One region of the Streptomyces sp. NPDC047000 genome, then DNA from elsewhere that is predicted to be linked to it. Evidence: riboswitches for the same ligand, from Rfam matches in the RefSeq annotation. Region 1 holds a riboswitch; each other region holds the start of a gene.

The links. Region 1 has a riboswitch for cyclic di-AMP ahead of ABZ862_RS22425 (M23 family metallopeptidase). Riboswitches for the same ligand answer to the same signal wherever they lie in the genome.
Region 2: another riboswitch for cyclic di-AMP. It lies ahead of ABZ862_RS20635 (transglycosylase family protein); the one in region 1 lies ahead of ABZ862_RS22425 (M23 family metallopeptidase).
Region 3: another riboswitch for cyclic di-AMP. It lies ahead of ABZ862_RS03140 (LysM peptidoglycan-binding domain-containing M23 family metallopeptidase); the one in region 1 lies ahead of ABZ862_RS22425 (M23 family metallopeptidase).
Region 4: another riboswitch for cyclic di-AMP. It lies ahead of ABZ862_RS34080 (M23 family metallopeptidase); the one in region 1 lies ahead of ABZ862_RS22425 (M23 family metallopeptidase).

Annotation. Positions count from the first base shown of each region.
Region 1 covers NZ_JBEYWE010000014.1:85,577-90,295, reverse strand. Annotated here, with positions in the region: gene ABZ862_RS22430 (pitrilysin family protein) at 1-1,043, shown strand, start outside; cyclic di-AMP (ydaO/yuaA leader) riboswitch at 1,270-1,432, shown strand; gene ABZ862_RS22425 (M23 family metallopeptidase) at 1,445-2,206, shown strand; gene ABZ862_RS22420 (GntR family transcriptional regulator) at 2,486-3,181, shown strand; gene ABZ862_RS22415 (HPr family phosphocarrier protein) at 3,426-3,707, opposite strand; gene ABZ862_RS22410 (GNAT family N-acetyltransferase) at 4,000-4,719, shown strand, end outside.
Region 2 covers NZ_JBEYWE010000012.1:145,195-149,913, reverse strand. Annotated here, with positions in the region: gene eno (phosphopyruvate hydratase) at 1-362, opposite strand, end outside; gene ABZ862_RS20635 (transglycosylase family protein) at 741-1,463, opposite strand; cyclic di-AMP (ydaO/yuaA leader) riboswitch at 1,467-1,638, opposite strand; gene ABZ862_RS20630 (transglycosylase family protein) at 1,838-2,914, opposite strand; gene ABZ862_RS20625 (cytochrome P450) at 3,114-4,355, opposite strand; gene ABZ862_RS20620 (nucleoside triphosphate pyrophosphohydrolase) at 4,631-4,719, opposite strand, start outside.
Region 3 covers NZ_JBEYWE010000001.1:771,870-776,588, reverse strand. Annotated here, with positions in the region: gene ABZ862_RS03145 (SGNH/GDSL hydrolase family protein) at 1-667, opposite strand, end outside; gene ABZ862_RS03140 (LysM peptidoglycan-binding domain-containing M23 family metallopeptidase) at 991-1,926, opposite strand; cyclic di-AMP (ydaO/yuaA leader) riboswitch at 1,931-2,093, opposite strand; gene ABZ862_RS03135 (alpha-galactosidase) at 2,453-4,534, opposite strand.
Region 4 covers NZ_JBEYWE010000034.1:59,388-64,106, forward strand. Annotated here, with positions in the region: gene ABZ862_RS34060 (MarR family transcriptional regulator) at 66-599, opposite strand; gene ABZ862_RS34065 (dihydrofolate reductase family protein) at 669-1,802, shown strand; tRNA gene ABZ862_RS34070 (tRNA-Met) at 1,869-1,942, opposite strand; gene ABZ862_RS34075 (PP2C family protein-serine/threonine phosphatase) at 2,095-3,198, shown strand; cyclic di-AMP (ydaO/yuaA leader) riboswitch at 3,478-3,635, shown strand; gene ABZ862_RS34080 (M23 family metallopeptidase) at 3,646-4,686, shown strand.

The DNA.
Region 1 (4,719 bases):
TCTCCCGGCTCCCCAAGGCGCTCGGACTGCTCGCCGACGCGCTGAGGGCGCCCGCGTTCGCCGACAGCGAGGTCGAGCGCCTGGTGCGCAACCGTCTCGACGAGATCCCCCACGAGCTGGCCAACCCGGCGCGCCGGGCCGCCAAGGAGCTGTCCCGGCAGCTCTTCCCGGAGACCGCCCGCATGTCGCGCCCGCGCCAGGGCACCGAGGAGACCGTCGAGAAGATCGACGCCGCGGCCGTACGCCGGTTCTACGAGCGGTACGTGCGCCCCGCGACGGCCACCGCCGTGATCGTCGGCGACCTCACCGGCGTCGACCTGGACGAGCTGCTCGCGGACACCCTGGGCGGCTGGAGCGGTGCCCCGGCCCGGCCCCGTCCGGTGCCCGCGGTGACGTCCGACGACACCGGCCGCGTCGTCATCGTGGACCGGCCCGGTGCCGTCCAGACGCAGCTGCTCATCGGCCGCACCGGTCCCGACCGGCACGACCGGACGTGGGCGGCCCAGGTGCTCGGCACGTACTGCCTCGGCGGCACCCTGACCTCGCGCCTGGACCGTGTGCTGCGCGAGGAGAAGGGCTACACCTACGGTGTGCGGGCGTTCGGGCAGGTCCTGCGGTCCGCGCCGGACGGCACCGGCGCCGCGATGCTCGCCATCAGCGGTTCCGTCGACACGCCGAACACCGGTCCCGCACTGCAGGACCTGTGGACGGTGCTGCGCACGCTCGCCGCGGAGGGGCTGACCGACGCCGAACGGGACGTCGCCGTGCAGAACCTCGTCGGCGTGGCGCCGCTGAAGTACGAGACCGCCGCCGCCGTGGCGAGCACGCTGGCCGACCAGGTCGAGCAGTACCTGTCCGACGACTTCCAGGCGACGCTCTACCGGCAGCTCGCCGCGACCGGCACCGTGGAGGCCACCGCGGCGGTCGTGAGCGCCTTCCCGGTGGACCGTCTGGTGACGGTCCTCGTCGGCGACGCGGCACAGATCAGGGAGCCCGTCGAGGCCCTCGGTATCGGCGACGTCACGGTCGTCACGGCGGAGTAGCACCGCGCGCGGGTGAGCCCTGACGGCCGGACGGCCCGGCCGTCAGGGCTCCTGTCCGCCCACCGGCCGTCAGCAGGGGTGGGCGTATGCCCGATTTACGGGAGAGGCAACCTGTATGCCCTGTGGCGTGCGCTACAAAAGATGTGATCCGTTTGAGGACCGAAAGCCGCCCCGTCTAGCGTCGTCCCGGCCTGTCCGTCACGCAGCACGCCGCATCCGCGGCAGCGGACAGCCATCGCCGAGTCCCCGTACGGCGCGAGCCGGGGGAGCCGGGGACCCACAGTCCCCCGGGGTGAATCGGACGCCCGCGCGTACAGCGAGGGGGTCCGTAGGAGACCTTCCTGCTCCGAACCCGTCAGCTAACCCGGTAGGCGAGAGGGAAGGAAAGGACCAGCCCCTTCATGGCGTCGTGCGCCCCCGGGAAGCACCGCCGGCCCAGCCGGATGAAGCGTTCCACCACCCAGGCCGCGGGTGTCGCGGCCCTCGCCACCAGCGGCGTGGTGGGCACCCTCGCGGCCCCCGCACTCGCGGCCGGCGACCCCGCGCAGAACGCGCTCGAGACGAGCGGGCTCATCCCCGTCGTCGCCCTCGGTGACACGGTCGCCGACACGATCGACGCCCAGGCCACCGCCCAGCAGGCGGCAGCCGCGCGCAAGGAGGCCGAGCAGGCCGCCCGCAAGCGCGCGGCCGAGCTGGCGGAGAAGGCCCGTGAGGCCAAGGAGCGCGCCGCCCGCGACGCGGAGCGCAAGCGCCTCAACACCTTCGTCGCGCCGATCTCCCACTCGTACGTCTCCACCGGCTACCAGGCCAGCAGCGCCCTGTGGTCCTCCGGCGCGCACACCGGCATCGACTTCCACGCCGCCAGCGGCACGAGCGTCCACGCGGTGGGCTACGGCACCGTCGTCGAGACCGGCTGGGGAGGTTCGTACGGCAATCAGATCGTCATCAGGATGAACGACGGCACCTTCACGCAGTACGGCCACCTGTCGTCCATCGCGGTGTCCGTGGGCCAGCAGGTCGTCACGGGCCAGCAGATCGGCCTGTCCGGCGCGACCGGCAACGTCACGGGACCGCACCTCCACTTCGAGGCCCGTACGACCGCGGAGTACGGCTCCGACATCGACCCCGTCGCGTACCTGCGTCAGCACGGTGTGAGCATCTGACACCCGTCGCCCGCCCCGCCGGCACGATGTGAACATCCGGCACCGGCAGCCGGCAGCCGCCGTCCCGCGCCCGGCGCGGAGTGCGGTACATCACGTCCCCGGGAAGCCCCGGCTCGTCCGAGCCGGGGCTTTCGGTTTTCCGGTGGCCCGCTGTCCAAAAAATATCCCCGGATTCCGGCCCGCCGTCGGAAATTCCGTCCCGTTGCCATAGAGTCACGGAACACACGTCAGCACAACTCGATCGTCGACGTTTCACGGGGATTAAGGCGGAGGTCGGTCATGCGTATTCCGGCGCACTCGGTGTGCACCGCTATCCGGGACGACATCGTCGCCGGTGTCTACGAGCGCGGCAGCCGCCTCACCGAGGAACTCCTCGCCCGCCGCTACGGCGTCTCCCGCGTCCCCGTCCGCGAGGCGCTGCGCACGCTGGAGGCCGAGGGCTTCGTCGTCACCCGGCGGCACGCGGGCGCGTGCGTGGCCGAGCCGACCGAGCACGAGGCCGCCGACCTGCTGGAGATGCGCATGCTCCTGGAGCCGCTCGGCGCCTCCCGGGCCGCCCAGCGCCGCACGGAGGCCCATCTGAAGGTGCTGCGCGGCCTGGTCCGGCTGGGCCAGGAACGCGCCCGGCGGGGCAACAGCGAGGATCTGCGCTCGCTGGGCGGCTGGTTCCACGAGACGCTCGCCCAGTCCTCCGGCAGCCACGCCCTGACGTCGATGCTCACCCAGCTCCGGCACAAGATCGCCTGGATGTACACGGTGGACGCGCCCGCCAGCCCGGTGGACTCCTGGGCCGAGCACGGGGCCATCGTGGACGCGGTGGCGCGCGGCGACAGCGAGCGCGCGCGGGCCGTCACCGCCCTGCACACCGAGCGCGCGACGGCCGCGCACCGGCTGCGTTTCCCCGGCGGACCGGACCGGCCGGACCGCGTGAGGACTTCGCAACCTCCCGTAAACATGACGGGTCTGCGGCTTTAACACGGCCGCCGTATACAAAGAAGTGGTATTCCGCAGGGATCTGTTTTCCGCTGCCCGAATTCCCGTGCGCCGGTGTATTACGCCGGTGCGCCTTTTGCGTGCCCGGTTTACGGATGCCTGGCCCCGGGTCCCGGGCCTGGGTCATGCCCGTGATAATTCCCGGGCCGCCGTCGAGGACGCGGAAACGACAGAACCGCGCCACCCGTCAGGGCGGCGCGGCTCCGTCGTGCGGTGCCGGGGCGGTTCAGACCGTCTCCGGAAGCTCCTCGAGCCCCTCGGCAACCAGCTTGGCCAGCCGGTCGAGCGCGGCGTCCGCGCCCTCGGCGTCGGAGGCGAGGACGATCTCCTCGCCGCCCTTGGCGCCGAGGCCCAGGACGGCCAGCATGGACGCCGCGTTGACGGGGTTGCCGTCGGCCTTGGCGATCGTCACGGGGACGCCGGTGGCCGTGGTGGCCCGGACGAAGATGGAAGCGGGACGGGCGTGGAGGCCCTCGGCCCAGCCGACGTTGACGCGGCGCTCAGCCATGTGATGCTGCCCTTCAGGTTCTCAGCGTTGTCTAGACCAGTGTTCCATATCGGCGGAGGTGCCTCGACGGGCCGTACGGCCCGTCCGGTTGGTCCGACCCGTCCACACCTGTCCAGGACGTCCGGCTCATCCGTTCCGTCCGGACTGTCCCTGTCGTCACCGCACCGTGACCCGGACCCGGTCCGGCACCCCGGCCGGCCCCCACCGGTCGCCGCGGCTCCCCGTGGCCCTCCCTGGCCGCCTCGGGGACCGTCTCGCGCCGTTGTCGTACGCGAGCCGTACGCTGGGGCGCATGCAGAGCTCGCCGGACCGGCAAGAGTACCCCGCCCACTGGGAAGCCGACGTGGTGCTGCGCGATGGCGGCACCGCACGGATCCGGCCCATCACCGCCGACGACGCCGGCCGCATGGTCAGCTTCTACGAGCAGGTCTCCGACGAGTCGAAGTACTTCCGCTTCTTCGCGCCCTACCCCCGCCTGTCCGCGAAGGACGTCCACCGTTTCACGCACCACGACTTCGTGGACCGGGTGGGACTCGCCGCCACCGTCGGCGGAGAGTTCATCGCCACCGTACGCTACGACCGCATCGGCCCCGGCGGGATGCCCGCCTCCGGAGCCGCGGACGAGGCCGAGGTCGCCTTCCTGGTGCAGGACGCGCACCACGGCCGCGGTGTCGCCTCCGCCCTCCTGGAGCACATCGCCGCCGTCGCGCGCGAGCGCGGCATACGCCGCTTCGTCGCCGAGGTGCTCCCCGCCAACACCAAGATGATCAAGGTGTTCACGGACGCCGGCTACACCCAGAAGCGCAGCTTCGAGGACGGCGTCGTGCACCTGGAGTTCGGCATCGAGCCCACGGACCGCTCGCTCGCCGTCCAGCGCGCGCGGGAGCAGCGTGCCGAGGCCCGCTCCGTGCGGCGTCTGCTGGCGCCGGGCGCGGTCGCCGTCGTGGGCACCGGCCGGGCTCCCGGCGGCGTGGGCCGCGACGTCCTGGACAACATCCGGGACGCCGGTTTC
Region 2 (4,719 bases), on a different contig from region 1:
GCGTGGGCGACGGCGAGCGAGACGCCGAGGATGGCGTTGGCGCCGAGCGAGCCCTTGTTGTCGGTGGCGTCCAGGTCCATCATCGCCTGGTCGATCAGGCGCTGCTCGGTGGCGTCGTAGCCGACCAGCTCCGGGCCGATCTGCTCGATGACGGCGAGGACGGCCTTCTCGACACCCTTGCCCAGGTAGCGGCTCGGGTCTTCGTCGCGAAGCTCGATGGCCTCGAAGGCACCGGTGGAGGCGCCGGACGGGACGGCGGCACGACCCGTGCTGCCGTCGTCGAGGCCGACCTCGACCTCGACCGTGGGATTGCCTCGGGAGTCCAGGATTTCCCGGGCTACGACGACGTCGATGGACGGCACGAGCATCTCCTTCTAGGAATGTGACGCATGTGGTGCGGGGTGCACGTGGGCCTTGGCGGCCATGATGGAGCCTTGCGACTAGAGCCTAACGGTCTCCGGGCAGTCGGCCAGCCGACCGACCGACCCATGGACTGGGTCAGACGGTACCCAATTGTTCCACTGCGGAACAAAGTGGAGGTGAACAGCAGCCCAAAAACGCGCCCGGAAACGCGCCCGGAAAACGCCGGACCCCGCCCCGGCGCGTACGGGGGAACACGCGCCGGAGCGGGGAGTCGGGGGACGGAGACCCTCACCGGGCCTCCGCCGCGGGGGCCGCGGCCTCCGCCATGATGGAGGCCGCGACTGTGAGGGGCCTGTGGTCCAGGCGGCCCCGGGCTGTCACTTCAGGTGCAGCTGCTGGCCGGGGTAGATGAGGTCGGCCTGCTGGACGATGCCCTTGTTGAGCTTGAACACCTTCTGCCAGCCGCCCTTGACGTGGTGTTCCTGGGCGATGGAGCTGAGCGTGTCGCCCTTGACGACCTTGTACTCGCCGTCGCCCTTCTTGACCTTCGTGCCGGTCGGGGTGGTGACGGTCCTGTTCCCGCCGGACTTCCCGGCGGCCGGACGCTGGGCGGACCGGGAGGCGGCCGGCTTCTCCGCCGCGCGCTTGGTGGCCGTGGAGCCGGAGGAGCCCGACGAACCGGAGGAGCTCGACGACCCGGAGGACGACGCCGTGCCGCCGTTGTAGGAGGCGCCGGACAGGCCCCTGCCGCAGACCGGCCAGGCACCCTTGCCCTGCGAGGCGAGGACCTTCTCGGCGATGGCGATCTGCTGGGCCTTGGACGCCTTGTCGGCGGTGGAGGCGTACGCCGTGCCGCCGTACGCGGCCCAGGTGGAGGCGGAGAACTGCAGGCCGCCGTAGTAGCCGTTGCCCGTGTTGATGGCCCAGTTGCCGCCCGACTCGCACCGGGCGACGGTGTCCCACTGGGAGGCGGTGGCGGCGGAGGCGGCGGAGGTGGCCAGCAGCGGGGTGGCTATCGCGACGCCGGTGACACCGACGACGGCGACGGCACGGGTGGCCTTGGACGGACGACGGTGCTTGCCCTTGCCGGAAAACAGCATGGAGTATCCCCTCACCGACGCCTGCGAGGTGAGCTGTCGGGTTCGGGCCGGTTGAGTTGCCCGGTCACACCTCCCTGGGAAGGCACGACTTCACCCCAAGCCGGATCCGGCGCGTTACCGCCGGGCCCGGCACTTACCTTGGGTCCCCCGCTCCTGCCTACGGCGCTTGACGCGACGACTGTTCCCGGACCGCCACTGGCAGGACTCGGCGTTGGCGACGGCCGGGGCCCGGGGTGCCGGGCGGCATCGACCGTAGACACGGAACCGGCGGAATATCAAAGACGATCAGGGCTTCTGAGACTCATCCCACACTTTCACCAAAGCGGACATTAGCCAACGAAACGGTGCATCAACTACCGCTCGTTTTCGACCGTTTAGGACCCGATCTCCAGAGTCTGACCAGCCGTGATGCTGTCCGGATCGGACCCGACGGTCTTCTTGTTCATGGCGTAGAGGTGGCGCCAGCCTCCGTCGAGGTCCAGGGCGTCGGCGATGGAGACGAGACTGTCCCCGGTGCGGACGGTGTACGTGTCGTCGGCCGCCGAGGCGTGCCGGCCGCCGGTGGAGTCGCTGGAGAGGCCGCCCTCGCTGCCGTCGTCGGCGCTGACGCCGCGGTGCCGTCCTGAGCCGAGGGCACCGGTGTCGACCAGCGTCGAAGTGCCGCCGGTCTGCCAGGAGTCGTCGGCCGACTCACCGGCGGGCGACTCCGTGGGGGAAGCGGTCGGGGACTGCGAGCCGGTGGAGCCGGAGCCCGTGGAACCCGTCGCACCGGAGGAGCCGGACGAATCGGACGTGCCCGACTTGCCGTTGCCGTCCTTCGCGTCGGAGGACGTGGACGACCCGGTGTCCGAGGTGGACGAGTTGCCGGTGGAGGTGTCCGCCAGACCGGAACTGACCGGGACGTCGGAGGAGTCCGACGAACCGGAAGAGTCGGAAGACCCGGACGAGTCCGACGAATCGGAGGAATCCGATGAACCGGTGGAACCGGACCCACCGGACTGGGAGTCGTCCGACGTGGAGCCGCTCGACGACGAGCCGTCTCCCGCGACACCCGTGTCGACCGCCGCACTGCCCGAGTCCTTGGTCAGCCCGGACAGCGCGGCACAGGAGGCCCACGCGCCGGGACCCTGGTCCGCCAGGATCTTCTCGGCGACGGCTATCTGCTGCTGGCGGCTGGCCTGGTCGGGGCGCGCGGCGTAGTCGAGACCGCCGTACTTCTCCCAGTCGGCCTGCGTGATCTGGAGGCCGCCGTAACGCCCGTTGCCGATGTCGGCACTCCAGGCGCCGTCGCTCTCGCACTCGGCGACCTTGTCCCATGTGGTGCCGTCGGCCGCGTGTGCGCTCGCGGCGCCGAGGAGCGGGATGGCGATGGCGGAGCCTGTCACTCCGGCCGCGACGAGGATGGCCGGGGCCTGGCGGGGGCGACGGTGTCGACCGTTCCCGGAGAGCATAGCGGGGCCCTTTCACGAGACAGCAGTGACCAGCGCGGCGTTTGGAGCTGGGGTGTGTTGCCGTGCTGACGGTCGAACGTAGCGACAGTCGATCACTCATCACAAGTTAATGCCACGCAGATCACGTGAAGATCACAGAGTTGAGGGAATGTCACCTTTTGGTAAGGGTGCGGTCAGTCGAAATTTTCGATCCGGTGGATTACCGGACGGGTGCGACGGAGGTGAACTCCACGGGCAAGCTACGCAGTCCACGCATGATGAGCCCGCCACGCCACCGCAAATCGGCTGAATCCGACGCGAGTTCCAGGTCCGGCAGCCGGGTCAGCAGGGTGCCGAGCGCGGTCTGCCCCTCGACCCGGGCGAGTGGCGCCCCCAGGCAGTAGTGGATGCCGTGGCCGTACCCGAGGTGTTGCATGTCACTCCGGGCGAGGTCGAGCACGTCCGGTTCCGCGAACCTCGCGGGGTCCCGGTCGGCCGCCGCGAGCACCACCAACACGGGATCACCTGCAGCGATGCCCTGACCGCCGATCGTGAGCGGCCGCGTGGCGAACCGCCATGTCGCGATCTCCACCGGGCCGTCGTACCGCAGGAGTTCCTCGACGCCGTTCTCCAGCAGCGCCCGTTCGCCGCGCGCGAGGGACTCCTGGAGCCGGCGCCGCTCCCCCGGGTGGGTGAGGAGGGCGTACACGCCGTTGCCGATGAGGTTGACGGTGGTCTCGAAGCCGGCGAACAGCAGGATGAACGCCATCGCCGCGACCTCGTTCTCGGTGAGGTGCTCACCGTGGTCCGAGGCCCGGATGAGGCCCGACAGGAGGTCCTCTCCCGCGTCGGGCTCGTCGGGCAGCAACTCCCTCTTTCTGTGGATCAGTTCGGCGAGGTAGCCGCGCATCTTCTTCACCGACCGCGCCACCCCGCCGCGCGGGCCGCCGCCGTGGCGGATCATCATGCCCGCCCAGTCCCGGAAGTCGTCCTGGTCCTCGCGCGGTACGCCGAGCAGATCGCAGATGGCGTAGATGGGGAGCGGGAACGCGAACTCGTGGATGAGGTCGGCGCTGCCCTGCCGGGCGAAGGCGTCGATCAGCCGGTCCGTCAGCTCCTGCACCCTCGGAGCGAACTCGGCGACCCGGCGCGGGGTGAACGCCTTGCTGACCAGCCGCCGCAGCCGGGTGTGGTCCGGCGGGTCGATGTTCAGCAGATGCGTCATCAGCTCCGCCTTGCGCTCCCCCGGGATCCCCGTCCGGCCCCTGGCGTGGGCCGGTTCGTCGTGGTGCTCCGGGTTCTTGGACAACCGGGGATCGGCGAGCGCCTGCCGCGCGTCGGCGTACCGGGTGACCAGCCATGCCTCCACCCCACTGGGCAACTCGGTCCACCGGACGGGTTCGTTCTCCCGCAGCCAGGCGTAGGCGGGATAGGGATCGGCGGCGAACTCCCAGGAGAACAACCCGGCCGCGGACGCCTCGGCGGCGGGCCGGACGGGAGCTTCGGCCGCGGGCCCGACAGGGGCTTCGGCGCCAGACCCGGCAGGGACTTCGGCCCCAGGCCCGACAGGAGCCTCGACCCCAGGCCCGACAGGAGCCTCGACCCCAGGCCCGGCGGGAGCCTTGGACGGGTGCCGGGGCGGGGCCGGGGCTTCGGGCGGGGCGGGTGTCTCGGTGGGCGACGGTGCCACGGCCGGTTCGCCTTGCGGAGCCGGGGTCGGTGAGCTGGGCTGGTCGGTCACTCCCCGACGTTATCCGGCACGGCATGAGAGCCGTGCGGCGGGCCGTCGGGGGTCGGAGTGTGTTCTGCCGTGCGGATCGCGTCGC
Region 3 (4,719 bases), on a different contig from region 1:
CGCGCGCCCAGTTCACGTTGTCGCGCCGGATCTCCAGCGTGCCGCGCGGCGGCAGCGGGGGCCAGGGCTGCTCCGGGTCGGCGGGGACGTCGTAGCCGAGGAGCTGTCCGGCGCGCAGGGCCACCCGGGTGTGGCCCTCGGCGGACAGGTGCAGCCGGTCGCCGTCCCAGGCCCGGCGGTCCTGGATGGCCCGCAGGGACCACAGGTCGAGCACGGGGAAGCCGTACCGGTCGGCGATCGCCCTGACGTGTCCGTTGTACGTCGCTATCTTGCCCCGCAGCCGCTTGAGCACCGGGATGCCGCGGGTGTCGAAGCCGGTGGTCACCAGGACCGTGCCGGCCACCTCGGCGAGCCGGCCGACCGCCGCCTCGAAGCGCTCGGCCACGTCGTCCGGGTCGGTGCCCGGCCGGATGATGTCGTTGCCGCCCGCACAGAAGGAGACGAGGTCCGGCGCGAGCTCCACGGCCCGCGGGAGCTGGTCCGCCACGACCTGGTCGAGCAGCTTGCCGCGTACGGCGAGGTTGGTGTAGTCGAAGTCGCCCTCGGGCCGCCGGTCGGCGAGGAGTACGGCGAACCGGTCGGCCCATCCGACGAACTGTCCGTCGGGGCCGGGGTCGCCCACTCCCTCGGTGAAGCTGTCCCCCACCGCCACGTACGACCCGATCACTGATCTGCTGTCACTCTTCGAATCGTCTGCCACAAGGGGCCATGATTCACCGGGTGATGTGACCTACGCGACCGTAGGCAAGGCTTGACTAGCGGTGACAAAGGACACTCGTAAAGCGTTGTCCAATTCTGGAATACACGTCCGGCCGGGGGCGTTGACGGCTCGGTCGCCCGCGGTCCGGGGGCTCGCACCGGCGCTCGGGTGCGCGGGCAGGCCGGAGGCCGGACCCGGGGATCGTGGTCCGGCCTCAGGCGGTACGGGGGGACGGGGGCAGGGGGTACGGCGCCGCGTACCCGGCGGACCGGGCGCGGTCGGCTCGGCGGTCAGCCGACGGCGACGCCGTGCGAGCGCAGATAGCTCACCGGGTCCACGTCCGAGCCGTAGTCCGGGGTGGTGCGGATCTCGAAGTGCAGGTGCGGGCCCGTCACATTGCCGGTCGCACCGGAGAGGCCGACCTGCTGACCCGCCGTCACGGACTGCCCGGCCGAGACGGAGAGGCTGGACAGATGGGCGTACTGCGCGTAGTAGCCGTCGGCGAGCCGGAGGACGACCTGGTTGCCGTACGCGCCGCCCCAGCCCGCGGAGACGACGGTGCCCGCGCCCACGGCCTTCAGGGGGGTGCCGGTCCCGACCACGAAGTCGACCCCGGTGTGGTAGCCGCTGGACCACATGCTGCCCGCGACGTGGTACGACGTGCCGACGCCGGCGCCGGAGACCGGCAGCGTGAAGCCGGCGGCGGCGGGGGCCGCGGCCTTCGCGGCGGACGCCGTCCCGGCGGACGAGGACGCCGCCGACGAGGAGGACGGGGAGGACGGGCGCGCAGGCGCGGTCCGCGACCCGGCGGTGCCCGCCGCCGCCTGCCCGCCGAGCGTGAGCTTCAGACCAGGGTGGATCAGCGACGGATCGCCGCCCACCGCCGCGCGGTTGGCCTGGTAGAGGTCGTGCCAGCCGCCCCGCACCTGATGCTCGGCGGCGATCTTCGCGAGGCAGTCGCCGGTGCGGACGGTGTACGTCGTCACCCGCGCGCCCGTCGCGGCGGTCACCGTTCCCGCGCGGTGCACGGTGACCGGCGCGGCCTGAACGGTCTTCACGGAGACGGGCCGGGAGACCGTCTCCGCGGCCGGCTGCGCGGTCGCCGCGTGAGCGCCCGGTGCGCCGATGAGCGGCAGGGCCAGCGCGGCACCGCCGGTTCCGGCGGCGGCTATGGAACGGGTGAGGCGCTGGGCCCTGGGACGGCGGTGCTTACCCTTCGCGGGCATGACGGATTCCTCTCCGGCGCCTGCGAGGTGAGCTGTCGGGTTCGGGCTGGAGCTGCCCGGCCGTGACGGGACGTCACGACTTCACCCCGAGCCTGTTCCGGAGACCGGACCAGGCAGTGGTACCTGTGGGTCCCCCGCTCCTGCCGTGCGTCGGGTGGGTGGTGTGCGGATTCCGGTCGGCGGCAGGATTCGGCGGTCCGTCCGGATGGGTCGTGAACGTAAGCGACCAGGACGCGAAGTAACAAGTCGACGGATATGCCGCCGCGCGATTCACTTGATCCTTTTACCGAATTCCCGGTCACCCTCCGTGCATTCCGCCCGGAATTCCCGCGGCAATTCCCAAGGAAAACCTCATGGATTACGTGAGCATGACGGACGACTCACGGTCACGGATATGAGCCTGCTCACCCGCCCCGCACCATCGCCCCCCATTCCAGGCCGAGTTGGAATGAAGGGCGATGAAGAGCAATGAACGGCAATGAAGGACAACCAAAGCCGCATAGCGGCAACGAAGCGGACAGAAGCCTCAGATTCTCCGCAACCGCACGACCGTCGCGTCCAGGTCACCCTGCAACCCGGTGCGCAGCCCGTGGTGCAGCAGCACCGCACCCGGGTGCACTTCACCCGTTTCGCGGCATTCGTACGACGCCGCCGGGTCGAGCCCGCGCAGCCGCAGCGCGGGGACACGTTCGCCGTAGCGCTGGGCCTGGAGGCAGGCGAGGACGACGGTCTCGTCGCCGAGCGAGTACTGCACCGCGCTCAGTCCGCCCTCCGGCGGACGCAGCCGGTACTGCCCGCCGCGCTGCACCACGGGCCGGATCTCCTTGTAGAGCTCCACCCAGCCGCGCGCCTCGGCGAGTTCCTCCTCGCTCCAGTCGCTGAGGTGACCGCCGACGCCCAGCACGCCGGCCATGGCGCTCACGAACCGGAAACGCAGGCTGCTGGCGCGGTGGTTGAGCTGGATGTTCGGGCTGTCGGTGACCCAGGCGGCCATCACCCGCGCCGGGTGGATCTGGCTGAAGCCGTGCTGGATCTCCAGCCGGTCGAGCGGGTCGGTGTTGTCCGAGGTCCACACCTGGTCGGTGCGGCTCATCACCCCGAGGTCGATCCGGCCGCCGCCGCCCGAACAGGACTCGAAGGCCACGTCCGGATAGGCCGACCGGAGCCGGTCGAGGAGGGTGTAGAAGGAGCGGACATGGTCGACCCACAACCGCTGCGGGTACGGCTCGCCGGGCCAGCCCGCGTCGGTGAAGCAGCGGTTGAAGTCCCACTTCACATAGTCGACGGGAGTGGACGCGAGCAGGTCGTCCAGCTGCTCCCAGAGATATTCCTGGACGTCCTCACGGGCCAGGTTCAGCACCAGCTGGTTGCGGAACTCGGTCCGCCTGCGGCCCGGCTGGAACTGCACCCAGTCGGGGTGCGCGCGGTAGAGGTCGCTGTCCGGGTTGACCATCTCGGGCTCGACCCAGATGCCGAACTGCATACCGAGGGCGTGCACGTAGTCGGCGAGGGGCTTGAGGCCGCCGGGGAAGCGGTCGGGGTTGGGCCGCCAGTCACCGAGTCCGGCGCGGTCCGAGGTGCGCGAGCCGAACCAGCCGTCGTCGACCACGAACAGCTCGACCCCGATCGCGGCGGCCCGCCGGGCGAGCAGGCTCTGCTGCTCCTCGGTGATGTCGAAGTGGGTGGCCTCCCAGGAGTTGAACAGCACCGGCCGGTCCCGCTCGGCGTCCGGGACGACGTACGCCCGCTGGTAGGCGTGCCAGGCGCGGCTGGCCCCGCCGAAGCCCCCGTCGCTCCACAGGCCCGCGAAGACCGGCGTGGTGTACGACTCGCCCGGCTCGAGCAGCAGCAGCCCGGAGTCGTCGTACCCCGCGCCGCCGGTGATCTGGACGCGCGCGTCGGGCAGCTGGGCCACCGCGATGCGCCAGGAACCGGACCAGGCGAGCGCGCAGCCGTAGACCTCGCCGTGCTCCTCGTCGGCGCCGGTGTCGAGCGCGACCCAGGGCAGGTGCTGGTGGCCGGTGTGGCCGCGCCGGCTGCCGATGATTTTGTCCCCGTAGGTGAGGGGCGTACGGGCGAGCCGGGACTCGGCGGCCCAGCGGCCGTGCAGCTGGGACAGCCGCCAGTCCTCCCGTTCGGGCAGGGTCCAGGTGGCCGGGTCGGCGCGCAGCAGTTCCAGCGGCTCGCCGCCCTCGTTGCCGAGGGTCACCCAGCGCTCGACCACGTCGTCGCGCATCCGGTAGTGCAGGGTGATCGCGAGTCCGCCGTCCCGGAAGCGCAGCCGCAGTTCGCCGTCGCCGGACGCGTCGTGCTCATGTCCCTCGAAGTGCCACTCCGTGCCGCGGCGTTCGGCGGTGCGCACCGACAGGGCGGGCCGCACGAAGCGGGCGCCGCCCTCGACGGGGTACTCCTCGCGGCCGTCGAGGCCGGACTCGAAGGGCCGGTACGGCGGGAGCAGCCCGGGGACGAGGGACTCGGCGGCGGCCAGGGAGATTCTGGGGCCCCAGTGCAGATGGAGGAGCACGTCGTCGTCCGTGAGGTGGACGGCGTAGCCGCTCGACGGCCCCGACAGCAGCCATGTACGTCCGTTTCCGGCGATCTCCAGCACCGCGCCTCCACAGTTCCCGACAAGCCCGCTCAGACTCCGACATGATCCATGATCAAGGGCTGCGCGCCGGGAAGCAACGCCTGTGGAAAACATGCGAGAACTCGTTCGCCGCATCCCCGCCCCCCGGCCGCCCCGCGCCTGGCCGCACGCCCCGGAAGCGCTCTCCCCACCCGGGCCTGTGGACA
Region 4 (4,719 bases), on a different contig from region 1:
GCAGTCGGCCACGAGGTGAGACCCTAACCCATGCTTTAAAGTTGAAGCAATTGTTTTCCCACGGTTCAGGCGGAATCGACCGAGCCCGAGCAGGGCGACGACCGCCGCCGCCACGGGACGTCCCCGGACCCGGCCGCCGTATCGTCCTCGCCCTGCAACCCCCGCGCGATCCCCGTGCAGATCTCCTCCAGCTGCCCCACCTGCTCCGGGGTGAGCCGGTCGAAGAGCGTGGCGCGCACCGTCTCCACATGCCCCGGCGCCGTACGCTCCAGTACGGCCCGCCCCGCGTCGGTCAGCACCGCGATGCTGCTGCGCCTGTCCCAGCGGCAGTTCTCGCGGCGCAGCAGCCCGTCCCGCTCCAACCGGGTCGCGGCGTACGTCAGCCGGCTGCGCGTGATCTTGAGCGTCTCCGCGAGATCCGTCATCCGCAGCCGGTGGTCGGGCGCGTCGGAGAGGTTGGCCAGCACCGAGTAGAACAGGTGCGGCATGCCGGCCTCCTGCTGGAGCTGCCGGTCGATCGCGTCCTCCAGGAGCTGCGACGCGGCGATGTACGCGCGCCAGGCGCGCTGCTCCTCGGGGGTGAGCCAGCGGGTCGTCATGCCCCCAGTGTAGGTTTGTTTCAAACTTGAACCAAGCCGTCCGTGAAGAGAGCAGAGAGCGCCGACACCATGCCGTACCCGTACGTCCTCCTGTCCGCCGCCGTCTCCCTCGACGGCTACCTGGACGACACCGGCCCCGAGCGTCTGCTCCTCTCCGGTCCGGCCGACTTCGACCGCGTCGACGCCGTACGGGCGTCCTGCGACGCCATCCTGATCGGCGCCGGCACCGTCCGCGCCGACAACCCGCGCCTGCTGGTCAACTCCGCCGAGCGCCGGGCCGCCCGGGTCGCCGCCGGACGGCCGGAGTACCCCCTCAAGGTGACCGTCAGCGCCACCGGCGACCTGGACCCGGCGGCCCGTTTCTGGCACACCGGCGGCGAGAAGGTGCTGTACACCACGGACGAGGGCGCCGACCGGGCCCGCGGACTGTCCCCCCTCGCCGATGTCGTCCCCCTCGGCCCCGCCCTCGACTGGCGGGCCCTGCTGACCCACCTCCACGACATGCGCGGCGTGCGCCGCCTGATGGTGGAGGGCGGCGGCACCGTCCACACCCAGCTGCTCCAGCAGGACCTCGCCGACGAACTCCAGCTGGTCCTCGCCCCGCTCCTCGTCGGCGACCCGCACGCCCCCCGCCTCTTCGGCCCCGGCGCCTACCAGGGCGGACGCCTGCGGCTGAGGGAGACGCGGGCCGTCGGCGACGTCGTCCTGATGCGCTACGAACCCACCGCGCCCGGCACCGGTCCGCTCGCCGGCGCCGCCGACCGGTACTGGCTGCGGCTGGCCTGCGAGCTGGCCGAGCGGTGCCCGCCGTCGGACACCGCGTTCAGCGTCGGCGCGGTGGTCGTCGCCGCCGACGGCACCGAGCTGGCCCGCGGCCACTCCCGGGAGGGCGGCGACCCGGTCGTGCACGCCGAGGAGGCGGCCCTCGCCAGGCTCGACCCCGCCGATCCGCGGCTGCCCGGCGCCACGGTCTACAGCAGCCTGGAACCCTGCGCCCGCCGCGCCTCCCGCCCCGCGCCCTGCGCCCGGCTGATCCTCGACGCGGGCGTACGGCGTGTCGTGACCGCCTGGCGGGAGCCGGACACCTTCGTCACCGCCGCCGACGGCACCGGGGTGCTGGCCGCGAACGGCGCCACCGTGGTCGTCGTACCCGAGTACGAGAGCGCGGCCAAGGCACCCAACGGGCACCTCCTGGACGACTGAGCGGCACGCACCGGCCCGGAAAACACCGAGGGCCGGAATCCATGGATTCCGGCCCTCGGCCTTCAGTAGCGGGGACAGGATTTGAACCTGCGACCTCTGGGTTATGAGCCCAGCGAGCTACCGAGCTGCTCCACCCCGCGTCGTTGAGACCAGTGTACGGCATCGGAGAGGGTGCCCGCTCATCCGCTCGGCGCAGCCCCGCTCGCCGCCCGCCGCCGGGCCCGGACACTGGAGGTACGCCGGCGACGGACGGCGAGGGAGGGCAGGGAGTCGAGTGGAGCGGCCTCGGGCGGTGGAACAGCGACCTGACCGCCGTAACTCGGTCGCCAGGACCGCCCTGCGGGTGCTGCCCGCGCTGCTGCTGGCCGCCGGCATCCTCCTTGACTACCTCACCCCGCGGGAGTTCTCCGCCACCCCGCTGCTCACGGCCGCGCCGTTGGCCGCCGCGCCCCTGTACACCCGGCGCGGCACCCTCCTCACCGGGCTCGCGGCCGTCCTCGCCGCGCTGGCCGTGCTGGTCGGACACGCCGAGCGGCACATCGTGGTGGCCGTCGGCGCGGTCACCGAACTGGTCACCGTCACCACGGTCGCGGCGCTGGCCGTCTTCATCAACGCCATCGTGACGCGCGGCCACGCGCAGCTGGCCTCCGCCCGGGAGATCGCCGAGGCCGCCCAGCTCGCCGTCCTGCCGGAGCCGGAGGAGCGGATCGGCGGCCTGGACGTCGCGGCGCGCTACGAGGCGGCGCAGGCCGGGGCGTCCATCGGGGGCGATCTGTACGCCGTGCAGGACAGCGCGTACGGCGTCCGGCTGATCGTCGGGGATGTGCGGGGCAAGGGGATGGGCGCGGTGGCCGTGGTGGCCGTCCTCATCGGGGCCTTCCGGGAGGCCGCCGAACAGGAGGCGACACTCGACGCGGTCGCCCGGCGCCTCGAGCGGGCGCTGGCGCGCGAGGGCACCCGGCGCGACACCGTCGACACGTTCGAGGAGTTCACCACCGCCGTACTCGCCGAGATCCCGGGGGACGGGACGCTGGTCCGCGTCGTCAACCGCGGCCACCCGCCCCCGCTGCTGCTCCTCGCCGACGGCACCGTGCGCGCGCTGCACGAGGGCACGGCGGCGCTGCCGCTCGGCCTGGGCGAGCTGAGCGCGCTGCCCGACCACGTCCAGGAGGCGTGCCTCCCCCCGGGAGCCACGCTGCTGCTCCACACCGACGGGCTGTCCGAGGCGCGCGACGCGCACGGCGTGTTCTACGACCCCGAGGCGCGCCTCCACGGCCGTACCTTCCCGGGCCCGCAGGCACTCCTGACCGCTCTCGCGGCGGACGTACGCCGGCACGCCGCCGCCGTGGGCGGTCTGACGGACGACATGGCACTGCTCGCGGTACGGCGGCCGTGACGCTTCCCGCCGGTGCCGCGCCGGTGCCGCCTCCCCGCTGCCGCACCGTTATCACCTTGGGTGAGCGGACGATGCCGTTCCGCGTAACATCTGAGACACCGTCACCCATGAGGTGATTTCCGGGACGAGGTCAACTCGCCCGAATTTCGCCGGTCATGGCAGGTAAGTCCGGCAAAAAAGGGCTTGCTGATCAGGGGGAACGGCTTGGAATCTGCCCTCCGCGTCTATTAACGTTCGATAACGCAGCACGGTAGTCCCAGCCGTCACAAGAGACGGCTCCGTGCGCACACGCCGAGTCCCGCAAGGGAGCCGGGGAACCACCTCCCTGGGGTGAATCACGCGAATGACGCCGTGGAAGCACGGCGGTTATACGCGCGTAGGAGACCTTCCTGCTCCGAACCCGTCAGCTAACCCGGTAGGCGAGAAGGAAGGAAGGAGCGCGCCCACGTGGCGTCTGACCGGCCTCTCACGGAATCCCCGTTCATCCCGGGCCAGCGCGGGGGTACCGACACCTTCGCCTATGGCGAGTACCGCCCCGACGAGGGTCCCTGGCAGGAGTGGAACCCCACCGAGGAGTCCCTCGCCCCGCTCCGAGGCCGGCACCGGGTCGCCAAGCAGCGCGGCGGCGGGCTCGCCCGCAGCTCCACGGTCCTGGGCGTCGGTGTCATAGCCGCCGTCGGCGCGGGCGGCATGGCCAGCGCCAACACCGGCAAGCCCCCGGTCTCCATCTCCCTGCCCGACCTGCCCTCCGTGGGCTCCCTGCTCGGAGACGACTCCGGCACGGGCGGCGACTCGGCCAAGGCGTCCCAGGCCTCGCTCAGCACCATGACGACGGTGGCCGGCAGCAAGCGCTCCGACGCGGGCGAGGCGCTGCGCAACCGGATCATGGCCCAGGCCGAGCAGCAGCAGACCCAGGTCGCGGACAAGGCCCTGACGGCCGTCGAGACCGCCCAGGCCAAGCGCATCGCCGCCGCCGCTGCCGCTGCGGAGAAGGCCGCCGCCGCCAAGGCCGTGGCGGCCAAGGCGAAGGCGGAGGAGACCGCCGCGAAGAAGGCCGAGGCCGAGCGCCTGGCCGCGCTGGCCAAGCAGTACACGCTGCCGACCTCGTCGTACACGATCACCGGCACCTTCGGCCAGGCCGGTTCGATGTGGTCGTCCGGTTACCACACCGGTCTCGACTTCGCCGCGCCCACCGGCACGCTGATCAAGGCGATCCACAGCGGCACCGTCACCCAGGCGGGCTGGGCCGGGTCGTACGGCTACCGCACCGTCCTCACCCTCGACGACGGCACCGAGCTGTGGTTCTGCCACCAGTCGTCGATCAGCGTCTCCGTCGGCCAGAAGGTCGGCACGGGCGACGTGATCGGCCGCGTCGGCGCGACCGGCAACGTCACCGGCCCCCACCTCCATCTGGAGGTCCACCCCGGCGGGCAGGCCACCGGCATCGACCCGATGACGTGGCTGCGCGGCAAGGGCCTCAACCCCTGACCCACCGGCCCCGACCGGCCACCCTCCCCCCGG